Regions from separate parts of the Pantoea alhagi genome, predicted to be linked through region 1. Evidence: predicted binding sites of a transcription regulator. Region 1 holds the regulator's gene; each other region holds the start of a gene.
What was found. Region 1 encodes CRP, which controls carbon source genes, mostly activating them, when cyclic AMP is high. Its sites were predicted from a motif close to ATGTGANNNNNNTCACAT; they were not measured.
Positions count from the first base shown of each region.

Region 1 (6,971 bases):
GGATGAAATCATGGGGTTACGTCATAAGACGCTGGATGTTGAGGGCGTGCAGTTTCATCCGGAAAGCATCCTGAGCCAGCAGGGGCATGCGTTGCTGGCTAATTTTTTGCGTAGACAAGCCGCTGTTTAATTCCGTACGCTGCGATTCCGTTTGACTTATTATGCATATTTAATGATTATTTTTTCACAGCGTATCAGTGTAAAATTAAATGAGGTAGCGAATGGCAGCGGAAAAAATGGCGGTTACGCGGCAGACCTTTGATGAGGTTATATTGCCGGTTTATGCACCAGCACAGTTTGTGCCGGTAAAAGGCAAAGGCAGCCGGGTGTGGGATCAGCAGGGCAAAGAATATATCGATTTTACCGCCGGCATTGCCGTAACCGCGCTGGGCCACTGCCATCCGGCGCTGGTAGAGGCGCTGAAAACTCAGGGAGAAATGCTGTGGCATACCAGCAACGTTTTCACTAATGAACCCGCGCTGCGTCTTGCCAGCAAGCTGATTGACGCGACTTTTGCCGAGCGCGTTTTCTTTGCGAACTCAGGGGCTGAAGCCAACGAGGCCGCCTTCAAACTGGCGCGCTACTATGCTTCCACGCGCCATAGCCCTTATAAAAGTAAAATTATCGCATTCCATAACGCGTTTCATGGCCGCACGCTGTTTACCGTTTCCGTCGGCGGGCAGCCGAAATACTCTGATGGTTTTGGACCCAAACCGGCCGATATCGTCCACGTACCTTTTAACGATCTTGAGGCGGTGAAGGCAGTGATCGACGATCACACCTGTGCCATTGTGGTTGAGCCGATTCAGGGCGAGGGTGGCGTTATGCCCGCCACGCAGGAATTTATGCAGGGGCTGCGCCAGCTGTGCGATCAATATCAGGCGCTGCTGGTACTGGATGAGGTCCAGAGTGGGATGGGGCGCAGTGGTAAGCTGTTTGCCTATCAGCATTATGGCGTGCAGCCCGATATTCTGACCTCAGCGAAAGCGCTGGGCGGCGGCTTCCCCATTAGTGCGATGCTGACCACTAATGAGATCGCCTCGGCGATGACGCCTGGCGTACACGGTACCACCTATGGCGGTAATCCGCTGGCCTGCGCAGTAGCGGAAGCGGCGCTGGATGTGATTAATACTCCTTCGGTGCTGGATGGCATTGAGCAACGCCGTCAGCGCTTTATTGAGGCGCTGGAAGCCATCAACGCCAAACTGGATCTCTTCAGCGAGATCCGTGGCAAAGGGTTGCTGATCGGGGCGGAGCTTCAGCCGCAGCATAAGGGCAAAGCGCGCGATATTCTTAATGCCGCCGCTGCGGAAGGCCTGATGATTTTAACGGCGGGTACCGATGTTCTGCGCTTTGCGCCTTCGCTGGTGATCCCGCTGGCGGATATTGGTGATGGCATGGCGCGTCTGGCCAGGGCTGCCGAAAAAGTATTAAAACCCGCATGATTCAGGGCGCGCCCGATGTCAGGGCGCGCTTATCCTTTACGCAGGCGGCGTACCAGCCATTTACCGTGGTGCGGCCGCTGGCTCCATGCCAGAGATGAGATAGTATGCATCACTGAAAGGTGCTCAAGGATACGCTTTACATGACGCTCCATAATGGTCATCGGCCCTTCCTGGTTCTCTGCTTCTCCTTGCAGAATATTGGTATCCTGTCCCGGCCCGTCATATGCCAGCCGCTGCTGACAGCGCTGCAGTGCAATTTCACACGACTGCAGATAACTTTGCGCCAGCGCAGGCGTCAGCATGGTGTGCTCACGGGCCAGAATAGTCATTGCATTGATATGCTCAACGATAAACTGGCTGTGCGTGACCCAAAGTTTCATATCGTTCAGATAGCGGGTATTAAACGCTGGCTCCTGCATCGCCTGGCTCAGGGAGTTAAACAGCGCATTATGCGCCTGATTAACGCGTACCCGCTGCCAGGCAAGCTTCTGCGGTGATGCCTCGCTCCCCAGCAGCATCCGTAAAGCATCCTGATACGCTTCCAGTGCATCATGCGCATTCTGCCGCAGTAGCCCGCTTTGCCACTGCGGCCACAGCCAGACCATGCCGCCAAAAGCGATGCAGCATCCCATCAGCGTATCCATCAGACGCGGCAACAGGAAATGCGCGCCGTTTAACGACAGCAGCTGTAATGAATAAACGGCGGTCACGGTAAAACCGATGGTTGCCCAGCCGTAATATTTACGGATAAACAGATAGCTGACTAAGGTAATGATCAGCATGATTAACAGCACCAGCGATTCCGGTACCGCAAGACGCAGGGCTGCAGCGGCGATAATCAGCCCTGCCAGCGTGCCAAGCGCGCGGTGCTGGATACGCACACGCGTTGCGCTGTAGCCATTCTGACTGACGAACATGATGGTCATTAAGATCCACCAGGGTTTCGGTACGTTGAACGCCAGCGCCAGTACGCTGCCGAATACCAGCATCACCGCAAAGCGTGCCGCGGTACGCAGAGCGGAAGATTTAAATGACAGATAGCTGCGCAGCGCGGAAAGCAGCGGCAGCCGACGCTGGCGATCGGCCATAAGATCGCGACGATAAAGAGGGCGCTGGGTACGCAGCACGCGGGCGATGCGGCTGAAATGGTAATAACAGAAGTGGCCGACCGGATTCTCCGGATGCCGACGCGCAATTTTCTCCAGTCCCAGCAGCGGTTTTTCCATGGTGAAACGTGATGGCAGCCGGTGATAAAGCATGTCGTCCGCCAGCTCGCGCAGCCGTACGGCGATGGTTTGCGCGTTCCAGCGGATAACCGCTTCCGCATGGCTTCGCTCTACCAGCTTTTGCACCTCTTCCGGCTGATGCAGACTAACGGCAATATGCTCCTGCAGATCGAGTGCCACCTGAAAAGCACGCGTCAGGCGTCGATGGTTATGATCGCGGTTAGCGGCCAGCATATGCATTTGCTGATAACAGGTGTTAATCAGATCAACCACCTTTTGCTGGCGCGCCAGCAACGGGGGCAAGGCTTTTTCCGGATTAGTAAGCTGCGTCAGCAGGGTATATTTGGCTTCGCAGTAATCCGCCAGTTCGCGATAGAGCAGGCTGAGCGTCTCCCGCATCGGCTGCTCTTTCCACAGCCGGAACCAGAACCAGTTAAACAGCCCGTACCAGAATGTACCGCCGATATAGAGCAACGGCGGCCCCCAGATCGGCATATTGCCCACCAGGCCGAGCGTAAAAATAGCGGCAATTAAGGAAGCTGGCAGCAGACGTGCATGAAGCGGGCCGATTTCGCCGGTTACGCCCAGCACTAACGCCATGACAAACAGCGTCGCGGGCAGGGGCACCTGCTGTAGCGATAGCCACTGAAGAAGAAAACTGCTGAGTGCGAACAGCGAGCCGCCTGTGATCAGGCGTTTAAAGAAGCGGCGGTGTGGGGTATCGAGTCCGGCAATATTGCAGCAGGCGGGAACCAGCGAGAAGAGCAATCCTTTTTGCAAATCCCCCAGTAGCCAGCCAAAGGCCACCGGTAAACAGAGCACCAGCGTCTGACGCAGGGCATAGTTCACTTCGGGATGATAAATAATTCTCCGCCACATCGCTACATCACCAAAACAGACACGGCGTGATGCCAGGCACCACGCCGTGTCTTCAGAGTAGCTTAACGGGTGCCGTAAACGACAATTGTTTTACCGTGAGCGGAGATCAGGTTTTGATCTTCCAGCATTTTCAAAATACGGCCCACCGTCTCGCGTGAGCAGCCGACGATCTGGCCGATCTCCTGACGGGTAATCTTGATTTGCATCCCGTCCGGGTGCGTCATCGCATCCGGCTGTTTAGCAAGGTTGAGCAGCGTCTGTGCAATACGGCCGGTCACGTCAAGGAAAGCTAAATTGCCTACTTTCTCTGAAGTCACCTGCAGGCGACGAGCCATCTGGGAAGAGAGACGCATCAGAATGTCAGGATTAACCTGAATCAGCTGACGGAATTTTTTATACGAAATTTCAGCCACTTCACAGGCGGTTTTCGCGCGTACCCATGCACTGCGTTCCTGGCCTTCTTCAAACAGGCCAAGCTCGCCAATGAAATCACCCTGATTAAGATAGGAAAGAATCATCTCTTTGCCTTCTTCATCTTTGATCAGTACCGCAACCGCACCTTTTACGATGTAATAGAGCGTCTCGGCCTTTTCACCCTGATGAATCAATGTGCTTTTTGATGGATATTTGTGAATATGGCAATGTGACAGGAACCATTCGAGTGTAGGGTCTGTTTGCGGTTTGCCGAGAACCATTCGCTATTATCCTCTGTTGTAATCGTGCCCTAAATACAGGGGGCAGTTTTCCCTGTCAGGCGTTGAAATCTTCAAGCGTTTCCTGCTGGAAATTTATACGGGCAACTGCGAGGCCTCAAGGCGTGCCGTCGTCCCGTTTTCGTTTCATAGAACGAAAATATTACAGCTTTGTTTGTAGCACAGCTTTATCTTACTGTCTCCTGTTGTCTCGCTTCAGCTTGTGCTGAATCGGACAATTGCCGTTTAGCTGATGAACGCCCCGGCTGACAATTTGCTTACTTATCAGGGGCCGGGCAAGAGAGAGTGGCATGCCTCTTATTCGATTTTTTTGCCTTCTATCAGGCGTTTCACCAGCGGCAGCATAATCAGCTCCATCGCCAGTCCCATTTTTCCGCCCGGCACCACCAGCGTATTAATATGAGAAATAAAGGAGCCCTGCAGCATCGCAAGCAGGTAGGGGAAATCGATATCTTCCAGCCCGCGAAAATGAATCACCACAAAGCTTTCATCCAGCGAAGGAATAGCACGTGCGGCAAAAGGGTTTGAGGTATCTATGGTGGGTACGCGCTGGAAGTTAAGATGGGTACGTGAGAACTGTGGCGTAATGTAATTAATATAATCTTCCATTGAGCGCACCACGGAATCCATCACCGCTTCGCGGGAATGGCCGCGCTCGCTGGTATCGCGCACCAGCTTCTGGATCCACTCCAGATTCACGATGGGCACCACGCCAACCAGCAAATCCACTTTTTCTGCCACGTTATGCTGCTGCGTCACCACGCCGCCGTGCAGTCCTTCATAAAACAACACATCCGTTGGCTCCGGCAACGGCTGCCACGGCGTAAAGGTACCTGGCACCTGATTCCACGGCACCGCCTCATCATAGGTATGCAGGTATTTACGTGACTGGCCACGGCCATTTTCGCCATATTCAACAAAGGTTTGCTCAAGCAGGCCAAAGTCGTTGGCTTCTGGTCCGAAGTAACTGATATGACGCCCCAAATCGCGGGCTTTGCGGATCGCCATATCCATTTCCGGGCGCGTATAGCGATGGAAACTGTCACCCTCCAGTTCAGCGGCATGCAGATTAAGCTGCTGAAAAATCTTACGAAAGGCAAGGCTGGTGGTGGTGGTTCCCGCTCCGCTGGAGCCGGTCACCGCGATGATCGGATGTCTGGCTGACATAAATACTCTCTGGATTAAATCGGGCGATGAGCATTGTTATCACGTTTCGGTCAGAGGTGTCATCATCGGGCAGGCCCGCCAGACCACGTTAATGTGACGAGCCGCACAGAGCTGACCGCATCACTATCCTTCGCGAAACTGACCGCGCGGCATAATATTGACCGTTTCATGCAGTTCCGACCAGACCAGCACGGCTTCGCCGCTTTTCAGCTGACGTCGGACATCTTCCACCTTTTCCGACAGGGAGCGCTCCTGCTCGCCATAATCCGTGCCTTCGCGCAGTACAAAACCTTCAATCAGGTTATCCAGGGTTTCCGGGGAGAGATCTTGCCAGGGAATAATCACAGCTTAGTTATCCAGATAAGGTGATAGCCATTGAGGAATACGCTGCTCCAGCCACATTTGCGGGCGACGTAACGTGCCGCCGACAAAGCCGACATGGCCACCATATTCCGTTAGTTGATATTCAATGTTAGCAGGTAATCGCGCCATATCAGGGATCACCTCATCGGTCATAAAGGGATCGTCCTGCGCATGGATAATTAACAGCGGCTTACGTATGCCGGGCAGCAGCGGCATGGCGCTGGCCCGTCGGTAATAGTCACCGGCATCGGCAAAACCGTGGGCGCGGGCGGTGATGGCATCATCAAAGTCACGCAGGCGCTTTAACGCGTTAAGCTGCAACAGATCTACCGGCAGCGTGCCGGGCCAGGCCTGTAGTTTGCGGCGGGCGTTGAGCTTGAGCTGGCTTAACAGATAACGCTGATAGACGCGGGAAAATCCCTGCTCAAGTTTGGCGCTGCACGGTTCCAGCATTAGCGGCGCCGAAACCGTAACGGCGGCATCCAGCGGACAATCATCGCCCTGTTGGCCCAGCAAACAGGCCAGCATGTTTCCGCCCAGCGACACGCCGACAGCCACGGTCGGCGCATGGCCCAGAGTGGTTCGCAGCCAGCGTAAAAAGTAGCTGGCATCCCCGGTTTCGCCGGAGTGATAAATACGCCCCATGCGGTTAGGCACGCCGCTGCAGCCGCGAAAGTGCATCACCACGCCCAGCCAGCCGCGCTGTTGCCACACCTGCAGCAGGCCGTGCGCATAGGGGCTATGGAAGCTTCCTTCCAGTCCGTGAAACAACACCGCACGCGGTTTATGCCGCGCCTGCATAGGATCTTCGCTCCATGCAAGATCGATAAAATCGCCGTCCGGCAGATCCAGACGCTGCCAGTGAGGGCGTAAAGAGATCCGGCGGCGAAACAGACGCGGCAGCACCGTTTGCAGATGGGGATTATGCAGTCCTTTCAGGGGAATAAAGGATTCCTGACTGTGATCAAAGCTCATCGTTTCACGCTTGTACGCATTCAGGCGCACTGTTAGTTTAAACGGGTTAACATTTTACCGGGTGAGGAGCACCCATTTTATGGAACTCAGTCTGTTTTTATCGATGCTTGGTTTTCTTTGGGTGGCGGCGATTACGCCAGGGCCAAATAATACGCTATTGACCACGGCCGGCGCCAATTTTGGTTTTCTGCGTTCGCTCCCCT
Region 1 covers NZ_CP019706.1:1,211,012-1,217,982, reverse strand. The annotation lists gene B1H58_RS05785 (aminodeoxychorismate synthase component II) at 1-130, shown strand, start outside; gene argD (bifunctional acetylornithine/succinyldiaminopimelate transaminase) at 222-1,445, shown strand; gene B1H58_RS05775 (YccS/YhfK family putative transporter) at 1,475-3,550, opposite strand; gene crp (cAMP-activated global transcriptional regulator CRP) at 3,613-4,245, opposite strand; gene B1H58_RS05765 (phosphoribulokinase) at 4,561-5,430, opposite strand; gene B1H58_RS05760 (YheU family protein) at 5,554-5,775, opposite strand; gene B1H58_RS05755 (hydrolase) at 5,779-6,768, opposite strand; gene B1H58_RS05750 (LysE family translocator) at 6,848-6,971, shown strand, end outside.

Region 2 (6,971 bases), 1.7 Mb from region 1:
GCAAAGCGACGGCCGGAATTATGCGTCTGTTCAATATTAGCAAACAGCCGATCAAACTCACCGCGCAGCGACTCTGGCAGCCGCAGGCGTCCCACGCCATTGGTTTCATCCTGCCAGCGTAGCCAGTCGTGCCAGTAGGCGCGGGGCCGGAAATAGATCCAGCGGTGATACCAACAGTCGCTATCGGGCGCCCGGCCATAATAGTGCGGCGTCTTGGGCTGAAACAGCAGCATTTCGCCCGGCTCGCAGTCGAAAGAGGCATCGCCGTCGAATACCCGGCCCCGTCCTTTTATCGTCAGGTTGATAATATAGCCTTTCATGCCGTGCGGGCGGTCGATACAGAAATCAAGCGCGCCGCCAGCGCTAATCGGCGTCAGCCCGGCCACCAGCCAGGCATTAAACGCATAGCCCGGTAGTAAAGGGTTGGGCTGTGACTCAATCGGTTGACGATGGTACATAATAATCCTCGTAACGAAGCGTCGAAATTGCGGGCAGCCGTGCGGCTGCCCACGACGATCAGGCCGCTTTATGGCTCTGTTTGTAGCGGTCGAAAATCACCGCTGCCAACAGTATCAGACCGCGCACCACATATTGTGAGAAAGGTGAGATATTCAGAAGATTCATCGCATTCTCAACGGTACCGAGGATCAGTACGCCTGCCACTACGTAGGAGATTTTGCCAATCCCGCCTTTCAGCGATACGCCGCCCAGCACGCAGGCAGAGATAACGATCAGCTCATAGCCCAGCGAAGTCATCGGCTGACCGCTGGTCATACGTGAAGCAAGGATAATCCCGGCAGCGGCTGAAACCAGTCCGGAAAGAATAAAGATAATAATGCGGGTACGTACCACCGGCACGCCGGCCAGCCGTGCCGCCTCTTCGTTACCCCCGATAGCCAGCGTATTGCGGCCAAATGTGGTTTTATTCAGCAGAAAGCCAAAGATAATCATGGTGCCGATGGTCAGCCAGATAGGTGCCGGCAAGCCGAACCAGGTGGCATAACCCAGCTCGAAGAAACGTTCATCTTCAATGCCCACAGCTTTACCATCGGAAAAGATATAGGCCAGGCCGCGCACAATCTGCATGGTTGCCAGCGTGGTGATCAGCGCATTGATTTTCAGTTTAGCGATGACAAAGCCATTAACGAAGCCGCAGAGCATCCCCAGCAGCAGACCCGCGCCGATGCCCAGCCACAGGCTTTCGCTCATATTGATCACCACCGCCGTGGTCACCCCTGCGCAGGCAATCACCGACGCCACGGAGAGGTCAAAGTCGCCGGAGGCGAGGCAGAACAGCATGCCGCACGCCACCATACCAGACATCGACATCGCCAGACCCAGCCCTTTCATATTGATAAAGGAGCCAAAGTTAGGGATAAACAGTACGCAGGCGATAAATAATACGGCAAAAACCACCAGCATCCCGAAATTATCCCAGATACGGCCCAAACGTAAACCGGAACGCGCTACCCGCGGCGTATTTGAAGTCGTGGAAGACATAGCATTACTCCTGCATCAGGCCACGGCGGCCGTCTGTTGCGTATTTTTCGGCATGGCAAGGCTCAGCGTAAGCTGTTCCGTTGCCTCATCATGTAACAATTCACCGGCGATCTCACCTTCGCGCATCACCAGAATACGATCGGCCAGACCCATGACTTCCGGCAGATCGCTGGAGGCGAACAGCACGGCAATACCCTGCTGCGCCAGCGCATAGATCAGGTTATAGATTTCATGTTTCGCCCCGACATCAATCCCGCGCGTCGGCTCATCCAGCAGAATGACCTTCATATCTTCTGACAGCCAGCGGCCGAGGATCGCCTTCTGCTGGTTGCCGCCGGAAAGGTTCATAATCAGTTGTTCAGGTCCCGGCGTTTTGATATTCAGCGAGCGGATATGCTTATCGGCGTTCTGCGACTCCCAGCGCTGATCGATCAAACACCCCGCCATCAGGTTATTACGTCGTGCAGAGATATTGATGTTATCGCGCACCGAATGGACGGGAATAATGCCGTCGGCTTTGCGATCCTCCGGGCAGAGCATAATCCCGGCGCGAATGGCATCTGAAGGCTCGCTGATAGCCAGGGCTTTGCCGTCCAGCAGCACACGTCCCGCCTTCAGGCGTGTCGCGCCAAACAGCCCTTTCATTAGCTCGCTGCGTCCGGCACCCACCAGGCCAAACAGCCCGACGATTTCACCGGCATGTACGTTGAACGAGACCGGCTTGCGCACGCCGACCGCATGAACGCCCTCCAGCTGCAATCGCACCGGGCCATGCTCACGCGGCGCATAGCCATAGACATCGCCCAGATCGCGCCCGACCATCGCCTGTACCAGCATGTCGTGACTGGTATTGGGCACATCGTCAAAGGTGCGCACATAGCGCCCATCTTTAAACACCGTAATGGCGTCGCTAAGCGCAAAGATCTCTTCCATACGATGCGACACATACAACACCACGCGCCCTTCCGCACGCAGCTGACGAATAACGCGGAACAGCTGCTCGATTTCGCGCGCCGACAGCGAACTGGTGGGTTCATCAAAGGCGATGATTTTGGCGTTGCGCGCCAGCGCTTTGGCAATCTCCACCATCTGCCACTGCCCAAGCGACAGATATTTCAGCGGCGTATCGGGATCGATATCCATGCCGAGGTTTTTCAGCTGTAGCCCCGCCTCATAGCGCAGCAGCTTACGGTTAACCAGTCCGCCGCGCTGCGGCAGCTGGCCAAGATAGATATTTTCCGCAATGCTCATTTCCGGCACCAGGTGCAGCTCCTGGTAGATAATGGCCACGCCAGCATTCAGCGCGTCGGTGGTGTGACTGAAATTTACCGGCCTGCCCTGAATCTGAATGGTGCCGCCGCTGGGCTGGTAACTGCCGCTAAGAATTTTCAGCAGCGTCGATTTACCGGCGCCGTTTTCCCCCATCAGCGCGTGCACTTCGCCTGCATGGCAGCTGAAGCTGATATCCTGCAGCGCCTTTACGCCGGGAAAAGTTTTACTGATGCCATGAAACGACAGAAAGGCTGAATCAGTGTTCATGGTGTCTCCGCTTTGCCTGTTCACTGTGAACGCCGGTTAGTCGGCGTAAGATGAGGACAACCTGCCCGCATAAATAGCGCGGGCCTGCTTACCGGGCGACATTTGCCGCCCGTCGATGAAATCACGCGTTACATCAGCCCTTTTTTCGCCAGTTCAGCTTTGAAGTTATCGCGGGTAATCAGCACCACATCCGTTACTTCGGTGAATTTTTGTGGCTCTTTATCGTTGGTCACCCAGTCATGCAGCATCTGGATACTTTTGTAGCCATGCACATCCGGGCTGGGCAGCAGCGAACCGTAGAAGCCGGTCGCCTGACCTTTAGAGAGTTCACTGATGGCATCCACGCCGTTAATGCCGATGCCGATAACATTGGCCGCCTTAAAGCCCTGACCTTCAGTCGCGCGTACGCCACCCAGCACGGTGTTATCGTTCATGCCCACAATCAGCCAGTTTTTTACTTCCGGATGCTGTACCAGCAGCGAATTAGCGGCATCAAAAGCGCCAGGAATATCGTTAGATTTGGTAGGAACCTGATAGATCTGCTTTTCCGGGAATCCGGCTGCCTTCAGCGCCTCGATGGAACCAGAAGTGCGGCGACGCGCGGTGTCCAGTTCGTTCGCAGTGATCGCCATGACCGCTGAGGTTTTCACATCCCAGCCGCGTTTCTGCATCTCTTTATACAGCTCCTGGCCCTGACGTTCGCCGATTTTGGTCGCCGCCATCATCACCAGCGGCACGCTATCCATCGGTTTGCCTTTGGCGGTAACAAACTGATCGTCCACTGCGATCACTTTTAAATCGTAGCTACGAGCTTTTGCCATAATCGCCGATCCCAGTTTGGGATCGGGAGTACAGATAACAAAGCCTTTCGCGCCGCTGGCGGCCAGACTGTCAATGGCGTTCAGCGTCTTCTCGCCGTCAGGCACCGCAATCTTGATCACCTCAAAGCCCAAATCTTTGCCCGCTTTATCAGCGAATTTCCATTCCGTCTGGAACCAGGGCTCTTCCGGTTGTTTAACCAGGAAACCGAGTTTCATCGTCTCAGCGATAGCGGATTGTGACATAACGGCAGCCAGTCCAATGGCGGCTAACGCTTTAGTGAATTTGTGCATGGTGTTCTCCGGCGCAGTGTAATTATTTCGTTGTGCGCAACGAAACGGTGTAAACGATACCAATCGGATTAAAAAGATTATGAAAACGGTAAATCAGATAATTAGCTTTAAGATTGCGCGTTACCTGAACAAACGCTGGGCTAGTTTTAGCGGGAAATGCATCACGAAATGTAGAGCGGTATCACATAGCAAAACAATGGCAATTTAATCCATAAATTCAGCAGTTTTAACCGGGCGTTAACTTTTGATCGGCTTCACATAACCCATGACGATGACAGAAAAATACATATATGCAGCTGGCCAGGGCTAACTGAAAACCGCCACGCTTTTTAGTGTTAGAGCCTGCGATTGTTCATTAACAGGAGAGCCCGAATGCGTGCTGGTGCCATAACGATTGGTCTGGACTTTGGCAGCGATTCGGTTCGCGCCCTGGCAGTAGACTGCCAAAGCGGCGAGGAACTACAAAAAGAGGTGGCGCCCTATACGCGCTGGATGGCCGGCCAGTATAGCGTGCCGCAGGTCAGCCAGTTCCGTCATCATCCGCTGGATTATATTGAGGCGCTGGAAAAAGCGATTTGTGGCGTGGTAGCACGCCTGAGCGAAGAGCAGCGCGCTGCGGTTGTCGGCATCGGTGTGGATTCTACCGGCTCAACGCCGGCACCGATCGACCGCGACGGTAACGTACTGGCATTGCGCCCTGAATTTGCTGATAACCCCAATGCAATGTTTGTGCTGTGGAAAGATCACACCGCCATTGAAGAAGCGGAGGAGATTAATCAACTCTGTCGCAGCGGCCAGTTTGAAGACTACTCGCGCTATATTGGCGGCGTGTACTCCTCTGAATGGTTCTGGGCAAAAATTTTGCACGTCTCCCGCGCCGATGCCGCGGTGCGCGACGCCGCCGTTTCCTGGATTGAACTGTGCGACTGGGTACCTGCCTTGTTGAGCGGCACCACCGCTCCGGCAGTGATTCGTCGTGGACGCTGCGCCGCTGGCCATAAATCCCTGTGGCATCCGCAGTGGGACGGCCTGCCGCAGGCGGCATTCTTTAACGCGCTCGATCCCATGCTGACTCAACAGCTGGATTATCCCCTGTTTACCGATACGTTTACCGCGGAAAAACCCGTTGGCACGCTCACCCCGGAATGGGCGCAGCGTCTCGGCCTCTCTACCTCCGTGGTGCTCTCCGGCGGCGCGTTTGACTGCCATATGGGCGCGGTGGGCGCCGGTGCCCAGCCTTATACCCTGGTGAAAGTGATCGGCACCTCTACCTGCGACATTCTGATTGCTGACAGCGAACGCGTCGGCAGCCGTGCGATTGAAGGAATTTGCGGTCAGGTTGACGGTAGCGTCACGCCGGGCGTGATTGGGCTGGAGGCGGGCCAGTCCGCTTTTGGCGATATGTATGCCTGGTTCAGTCGTCTGCTGAACTGGCCGCTGCAGCTGGCCGCCCGTCAGCAGCCAGAGTTAAAACCGCAGCTTGACGCGCTGTCGCAGGATCTGCTGCGCCAGTTAACCGATGCCTGGGTCGCTAACCCGCAGCTGGATCATCTGCCTGTGGTACTGGACTGGTTTAACGGCCGCCGTACGCCGTTTGCCAACCAGCGCCTGAAAGGCGTGATCACCGATCTCAATCTGGGTACGGACGCGCCCACCCTGTTTGGTGGCTTTATCGCCGCCACCGCCTTTGGCGCACGCGCCATTATGGAGTGTTTTGAGCAGCAGCAGATCCCGGTAGAAAACATCCTGACCCTGGGCGGCATCGCCCGTAAATCCCCGGCAATTATGCAGGTCTGCTGCGATGTGATGAATCGACCGCTGGATATTGTGGCATCCGATGAGTGCTGTGCACTGGGCGCGGCGATCTTTGCCGCCGTAGCGGCAGGCGTGTATGACGATGTTCCCGGCGCCCAGCAACAGATGGCCAGCCCGGTAGAGAAAACGCTGCAGCCCGATGCGTCGCGCGTGGCGCGCTATCAGCAGCTTTATGAACGTTATCAACAGTGGTGTGCGACAGCTGAACCGAATTATGCCGCACGTCCCTCTTCCGCTATTTAAGGAGTTTTTATGCAACAGTTTGATTCGCTGAGCGTGTGGTTTGTGATTGGCACCCAGCATTTGTATGGACCGGAGACGCTGCGCCAGGTTGCCGATCATGCACAACAGGTGGTCGATGGGCTGAATCGGGAAGCGGGCCTGCCGGTAAAACTGGTCCTGAAGCCGCTGGTGAAAAGCCCGGACGAAGCGCTGGCGCTCTGCCGCGACGCTAACTATGACAACAGCTGCATTGGCATTATTACCTGGCTGCACACCTTCTCGCCGGCCAAAATGTGGATCGGCGGTCTGTCGGTGCTGAATAAGCCGCTGCTGCAGTTCCATACCCAGTTTAACGCGGAGATCCCGTGGGAAACGATGGATATGGATTTTATGAACCTGAATCAGACGGCACACGGCGGCCGTGAGTTTGGTTTTATCGGCGCACGCATGGGTCTTTCTCATAGTGTGATAACCGGCCACTGGCAGGAGAGCCAGAGCCATCAGCGTATCGGCAAGTGGATGCGCGCTTCGGCGGCGCGTCACGCCAGCCAGCAGCTGAAAGTGGCGCGCTTTGGCGACAATATGCGCGAAGTCGCGGTAACGGAGGGCGATAAAGTTGCGGCGCAAATCCAGTTTGGCTACGCCGTTAACGGCTGGGGCGTGGGCGATCTGGTAGAAGTGATTAATCAGGTCAGCGATGGCGACGTTAACGCATTGATTGATGAATATGAAAGCCAGTACCGGTTTAGCGCCGTCGCCGCCGTTAACGGCGAAAAACGCCAG
Region 2 covers NZ_CP019706.1:3,770,942-3,777,912, forward strand. The annotation lists gene araC (arabinose operon transcriptional regulator AraC) at 1-458, opposite strand, end outside; gene araH (L-arabinose ABC transporter permease AraH) at 517-1,500, opposite strand; gene araG (L-arabinose ABC transporter ATP-binding protein AraG) at 1,516-3,039, opposite strand; gene B1H58_RS17805 (arabinose ABC transporter substrate-binding protein) at 3,168-4,151, opposite strand; gene B1H58_RS17810 (ribulokinase) at 4,524-6,209, shown strand; gene araA (L-arabinose isomerase) at 6,219-6,971, shown strand, end outside.
Region 2: the regulator CRP is predicted to act here: its motif matches at 4,394-4,411, upstream of B1H58_RS17805 (arabinose ABC transporter substrate-binding protein).

Region 3 (6,971 bases), 730 kb from region 1:
GCGGTTTGCCGATCTGGGCGATACGTCCACCTTCCAGCACCACAATCTTGTCTGCCAGCGTCATCGCTTCGACCTGGTCATGAGTGACGTAAATCATGGTGCGCTTCAGGCGCTTATGCAGACGGGAAATCTCGATGCGCATCTGCACGCGCAGCGCGGCATCCAGGTTAGAGAGCGGTTCGTCCAGCAGGAATACCTGCGGTTCCGCCACCAGCGTACGGCCAATCGCCACACGCTGGCGCTGCCCGCCGGAGAGCGCCTTCGGCTGGCGATCCAGCAGGTGCGCCAGCTGTAGCACTTCCGCTACCTGCGAAACGCGCTGTTGGATCTCTTTTTTATGGGTACCGGCCAGTTTGAGGCCGAATGACATGTTATCCGCCACCGTCAGATGGGGATAAAGCGCATAAGACTGAAAGACCATTCCCACGCCGCGCTCGGCTGGCGGCACTTCATTCATGCGTTTACCGCCAATAGTCAGCTCGCCGGAAGTGATCTCTTCCAGTCCGGCAATCATGCGCAGCAGCGTTGATTTGCCGCAGCCTGACGGCCCGACAAACACCACGAACTCCCCCTCGGCAATGGACAGGTTGATATCTTTTGATACCACCACATCGCCCCAGGATTTGGTGACCTCTTTCAGCACCACATTCGTCATTGGCCTCTCCCATCTCCAGGACTTCCTTTGAATGGCAGGAAGTGTGCGCGAAGGCGGGGGAGGAAAAATCCTCCACCATCCGCTTTTTTACGGGGGAGGAGGCAGGAGGATGAGTTTGTAGCGGAAAGGGGGATCTGACTGACCCGTCACGCTTTTTCGTGATCGAAACGGCAGGAAAAGGGGCTGTTTTTTGTGTGCTGGCACGCAGAAAGCGACAAAAAAGCTAAAGGGATCACACTTCTGGCCGGTGGGGCGTAGGAACAGGGAGGATGAGTCAGCCGTCGCTTATCAGCAGACTCCTGCCTAACGACAACCACTCACGTTTAGAGGTAAGGGAAATGTCAAAGTTCAAACTTAATAGCAAAACGCTGTTGTTATGCGCCATGAGCGCCGCGTTGTTACCGGGCGCTGCGCTGGCGAAGATCGAAGAAGGCAAGCTGGTCATCTGGATTAATGGCGATAAGGGCTACAACGGCCTGGCGGAAGTCGGCAAAAAGTTTGAGCAGGATACCGGCATTAAAGTTACCGTTGAGCATCCTGATAAGCTGGAAGAGAAATATCCGCAGGTTGCGGCCACCGGCGATGGCCCGGACATTATTTTCTGGGCGCACGATCGCTTTGGCGGCTATGCGCAATCGGGCCTGCTGGCAGAAGTGTCACCAGACAAAGCGCTGCAGGACAAAATCTATCCCTTTACCTGGGACGCGGTGCGTTTTAACGGCAAGTTGATCGGTTATCCGGTGGCGGTAGAGTCGCTATCGTTGATTTATAACAAAGATCTGCTGCCCAATCCGCCTAAAAGCTGGGAAGAGATCCCGGCACTGGACAAGGCGCTGCGCGCCAAAGGCAAAAGCGCGCTGATGTTTAACCTGCAGGAACCCTATTTTACCTGGCCGCTTATTGCTGCCAACGGCGGTTACGCCTTCGAGAAAGAGAACGGCAGCTATAACGTGAAAAAGGTTGGCGTTAATAATCAGGGCTCACAGCAGGGTCTGCAATTCCTGATCGACCTGATTAAAAATAAACATCTGAATGCGGATACCGATTACGCCATTGCCGAAGCGGCCTTTAATAAAGGCGAAACCGCGATGACCATTAACGGTCCCTGGGCATGGAATAATATCGAAAGCGCCAAAATCAATTATGGCGTCACCCTGCTTCCCACCTTTAAAGGCCAGCCGTCAAAGCCATTCGTTGGCGTCCTGAGCGCGGGCATTAACGCTGCCAGCCCGAACAAAGAGCTGGCGAAAGAGTTCCTGGAAAACTATCTGCTGACCGATGACGGCCTGGCGAAAATGAACGCGGACAAGCCGCTGGGTGCCGTGGCGCTGAAATCGTATCAGGATAAGCTGGCAAAGGATGAAAAGATTGCCGCCACCATGGAAAACTCGCAGAACGGCGAGATCATGCCGAACGTGCCGCAAATGTCCGCCTTCTGGTACGCCGAGCGTAACGCGGTGCTGAATGCGATCAATGGTCGCCAGACGGTGGAAGCCGCGCTGAAAGATGCGGAAAACCGCTTAACCAAGTAAGGGCTTGCTATCGTTTTGCTCCCGGCCACCTGCGGCTCTGTTCGTCAGGTGGCCCGATGCTGCGGCTCGCCCCTCTTTTCATCAGTTGCAGAAGGAACCTGAAATGGCAAAATCCGCATTGTGGTGGCAGCGTGACGCCCTGAAGTGGCTGGTTCTTGCCCTGTGTGTGATGATAACCGGCTATCTGGTTGTTCTGATGTATGCCCAGGGCGAATACCTGTTCGCTATTGTCACGTTGATTCTGCTCAGCAGCGGCCTGATTATTTTCTTCCGCCGCCGGGCTCAGGCGTGGCGCTATGTCTGGCCCGGGCTGGCAGGCATGGTGCTGTTTGTGCTGTTTCCGCTGGCCTGTACCATCGCTATCGCGTTTACCAACTACAGCAGCACTAACCAGCTCTCTTTTGAGCGGGCGCGTCAGGTACTGCTGGATCGTCAGTTCCAGGCGGGTGACAGCTACGCATTCTCCCTCTGGTCAACCACGGATAAAACGTGGCGCTTGCTGCTGAAAAGCCCGGAAAATAAACAGTTTATTACCCCGCCCTTTTCCCTCTCTGGAAAAGGTGAGCAAACGCTTACTCTTACCGAAACCCGGCAAGAACCGGCAGGTGAGCGCGCCATGCTGCGTGATATCACTCAAAATCGTCAGGCACTTTCACAGCTAACGGCACATTTACCGGACGGTACGCAGCTGCGTATGAGTTCGCTGCGTCAGTTCTCTGGCACTCAGCCGCGCTACCGCCTCGGCGAAGATAACTCGCTGACCGACAAACAGACCGGCAAAGTCTGGTATGCCAATGACGATACCGGCTTCTGGCAGACCAAAGATGCCAGTCAGCAGTGGACCAGTGAAAAACTCAGCCCCGGCTATACGGTGGCGGTGGGCTGGGATAACTTCCTGCGCGTATTGACCGATAAGGGAATTCAGCAGCCTTTTATCGCTATTTTTATCTGGACGGTAATTTTCGCCGCGCTCACGGTATTGCTGACCGTGGCGGTAGGCATGGTGCTGGCCTGCCTGATGCAGTGGGAAGCGTTAAAAGGACGTGCGGTGTATCGTCTGCTGCTGATCCTGCCCTATGCGGTTCCGGCCTTTATCTCCATTCTGATCTTCAAAGGGCTGTTTAACCAGAGCTTTGGCGAGATCAATATGATGCTTGACGGTCTGTTCGGCATCAAACCCGCCTGGTTCAGCGATCCGGCAATGGCGCGTACCATGCTGGTAATTGTGAATACCTGGCTTGGCTATCCCTACATGATGATTCTGTGTATGGGGCTGCTCAAAGCGATTCCCGACGACCTGTATGAAGCCTCAGCGCTGGACGGCGCCACGCCGATGCAAAACTTTTTCCGCATTACGCTGCCGCTGCTGGTTAAGCCGCTGACGCCGCTGATGATTGCCAGCTTCGCCTTTAACTTTAATAACTTCGTGCTGATTTTGCTGCTTACCGACGGCGGCCCCGACCGGCTCGGCACGACCACGCCAGCAGGCTATACCGACCTGCTGGTGAGCTACACCTGGCGCATCGCCTTTGAAGGCGGCGGCGGTCAGGATTTCGGCCTGGCAGCCGCTATCGCCACCCTGATTTTCCTGCTGGTCGGCGCGCTGGCGCTGTTTAACCTGCGATTCACCCGCATTAAGACAGATTAAGGAGCGAGAGATGGCGATGGTTCAACCCAAATCACAGAAGCTGCGGCTGGCGCTGACGCATCTGTTGCTGCTCGGCTTTATTGTACTGATTATGTATCCGCTGATGATGGTGCTGGCGATTTCGCTGCGTCCCGGCAACTATGCGATCGGCAGTCTGTTGCCGGAACATATCTCCTGGGACCACTGGAAGCTGGCGCTGGGTTTCACCGTCACGCACGAAAATGGCAGCGTTACCCCGCCGCCTTTTCCGGTGCTGTTGTGGCTGTGGAATTCAGTAAAAGTTGCCGCGATAACTGCCGTTGGGATTGTTGCGCTTTCCACAACCTGTGCCTATGCTTTTGCGCGTATGCGATTCCGCGGTAAGACAACGCTGCTGAAAGGAATGCTTATATTTCAGATGTTTCCCGCTGTACTTTCGCTGGTAGCGCTTTATGCTCTGTTCGACCGTTTGGGACAGTATATTCCCTTTATCGGCCTGAATACCCATGCCGGGCTGATTTTTGCCTACCTCGGCGGTATCGCCTTACACGTCTGGACGATTAAAGGCTATTTTGAAACCATTGATGGTTCGCTGGAAGAAGCAGCGGCGCTGGACGGCGCAACGCCATGGCAGGCTTTCCGCTTAATTTTACTGCCGCTTTCTGTGCCTATTCTTGCCGTGGTGTTCATTCTGTCTTTTATCGCTGCCGTGACGGAAGTGCCCGTCGCCTCGCTGCTGTTGCGTGATGTAAACAGCTATACGCTGGCGGTGGGTATGCAGCAGTATCTGAATCCGCAGAACTATTTGTGGGGAGATTTTGCCGCGGCAGCGGTGTTGTCTGCACTGCCGATTACCCTGGTGTTCCTGCTGGCGCAGCGCTGGCTGGTTAGCGGCTTGACCGCTGGCGGCGTGAAGGGTTAACGATTTTTATTGCCACTGTTGCCTTTGTTGTTATTGCCACTGCTAAGTTGTGTCCTGTGTATATTCAGGCGGCCTGTTGGCCGCCTTTTTTTTATTCGCGCCTCAGCCGGTTGCTGTTAGCCAGCCACAGCGTAATAACCAGAATCAGGATAGCGGCAGAATAGCAGAGCGTGTCGAAAGGATCTTTATGGTCGACCACAATCAGCCGGATAATGGCCGTTATACCGATATAAATAAAGTAGCGCAGCGGGAAATGGTAGCCCGACTGGAAATATTTAACGATCAGGGCGATAAATTCGAAATAGAGAAACCAGATGACAATGCCTTCCACCAGCAAGTAGGCCGAGGCGGCTTCGCCGGTATTCAGTAATACATTCGCCAGGTGGATAGTCTCTTTGCCCAGAAAGACGATCAGAATAAGGCCCAGAAACAGCAGACCGATGTTCAATATCCATTGCAGGACGGTGGCTATCATTTTCTCACTACTTATTGTTATGTCCTTTTACTTGCGTGGTAACCGGCATCTGCCGAGCTGACATCATGACAGAATGTGACCAACATCACATTATATCGCACATAAAAAAACGCCCTGACCAGAGCCAGAGCGTTATCAGCAACGCTGAACAGCAGCGCTAATCAGCGGAAGTGAATATCACGGTCGCTGGTCATGTCATACAGCTGATATTTACGGCCCAGCATCTGTCCGCCATCGCGCGTCAGCGGCGTCCAGTTAACCTGAGCGCGGCCACGGTTGTGGGTAACGGTAAACAGATCCATCGGCACAGAAATATAGAACCCTTTGGTGAAATCGCCCTCGCCATATTCGTCACCGGAGACGTTGGTTAAGGTAGCGTAAGCGCCCACCGTCACGCCGCTGTCGAAGCGTTTTGAGACGTCAATCGTGCCGCCTTTATCCTTCGCCAGATATTCGCCCACGCTCATTTTCACCAGCACATGATTCATAAACCACGGCTGCCAGTAAGCGGTCAGATGACCGGTCGGCGCTTTGTAGTCGGTGAATTTCATCATGTTGTCCCAGTCGCGCTGTTTAACGTAGTTCGCGTCTACGCCAACCGCCCAACTGGCATCAAGTGGACGATAGAGTACCTCTGCACCTACGCCGCCATACATGGTCTCCAGATAACCGCCATACATCTGGCCATAAAAGCCGTTGCCAAAGTACTGGAACCAGTTCGCCTGTAGGTTATTAACATAGACGTTGTTTTCGACATAGTCGCGAATATGGGTACGCACACGCGGCAGCGAGGAGTCGATCGGCCGACCATCGTAATTAAACTTGTTGTAGTTGTTGGCGAGGTTGGCAAAGAGGCCGCCGCCTACCAGCAGATGCTGCGTCAGCCAGTAATCGGCGTTGGCATTAATGCCCGCCTGATACATATAAAAGCTCTCGGGACCGCCAACCGACTGATTCAGTACCGGGGAAAGGCCATAGCTCAAGCGCCCTTTCTCAATATAGTACCCCTGCTCGGTTTTACCCGGATCGACCGGATCCACGCGGCGCTGCGCCAGCGGCTGCTCATGCCCCAGCGGGTAGCCTTCCAGCTGCTGACGCAGGCTACTGACGTTGGTTTCCGTGGTGACCTGCGGCAGGTTATAGCGCGTTTGGGTTACGCGCAGCGTATCGATATTTTCCGGCAAATCATTCATCAGAATAATGTTGGCACGATCGACGCCCTGCTGCGTATCCCGATATTTTACCTGCTCGCCCGTAACATAGAGGGTACGCCCTTTCACCTGCAGATTCGGCGCATCCAGTCCGGCATTATATTTCAGCTGCGTCAGCTGATTAGCTACCGCCGTATGCTGAAGGATTTCCGGCTGCGGCTGCGGACGATAGCCCGGCTTGCGGCTGTCGAGATGGCGCGTGCTTAACGCATTGAAATTGCTGTGCAGGGTAAAGCCAAAGGTGAAGGTGTTGCCGCGCTCATAGCTGGCGTTGATATCGGCCCAGTCCGTCAGACGATAGACAGCGCCGACGTTGACTTTGCTGCGCTGCTCCAGCCGTCCGGCATAGTCGCCCTGATAGTCGTTGCCCTCATACTCCAGCTTCAGACGTAGCGGCTGCCACGGCGTCTGATATTCAATGCCGCCGAAGATCGATGCCGGTCCCTTAAACAGTTCGTCGCCGTTGACCGAGCCTGCTGAGCCAAAGCCTTCACGGCGATGGCAGAATTTATCGTCATAGGAACAGAAGGGGTTTTTAATATTGCCGCT
Region 3 covers NZ_CP019706.1:1,943,333-1,950,303, reverse strand. The annotation lists gene malK (maltose/maltodextrin ABC transporter ATP-binding protein MalK) at 1-655, opposite strand, end outside; gene malE (maltose/maltodextrin ABC transporter substrate-binding protein MalE) at 994-2,187, shown strand; gene malF (maltose ABC transporter permease MalF) at 2,291-3,835, shown strand; gene malG (maltose ABC transporter permease MalG) at 3,846-4,736, shown strand; gene psiE (phosphate-starvation-inducible protein PsiE) at 4,828-5,211, opposite strand; gene B1H58_RS09115 (YjbH domain-containing protein) at 5,373-6,971, opposite strand, start outside.
Region 3: the regulator CRP is predicted to act here: its motif matches at 5,285-5,302, upstream of psiE (phosphate-starvation-inducible protein PsiE).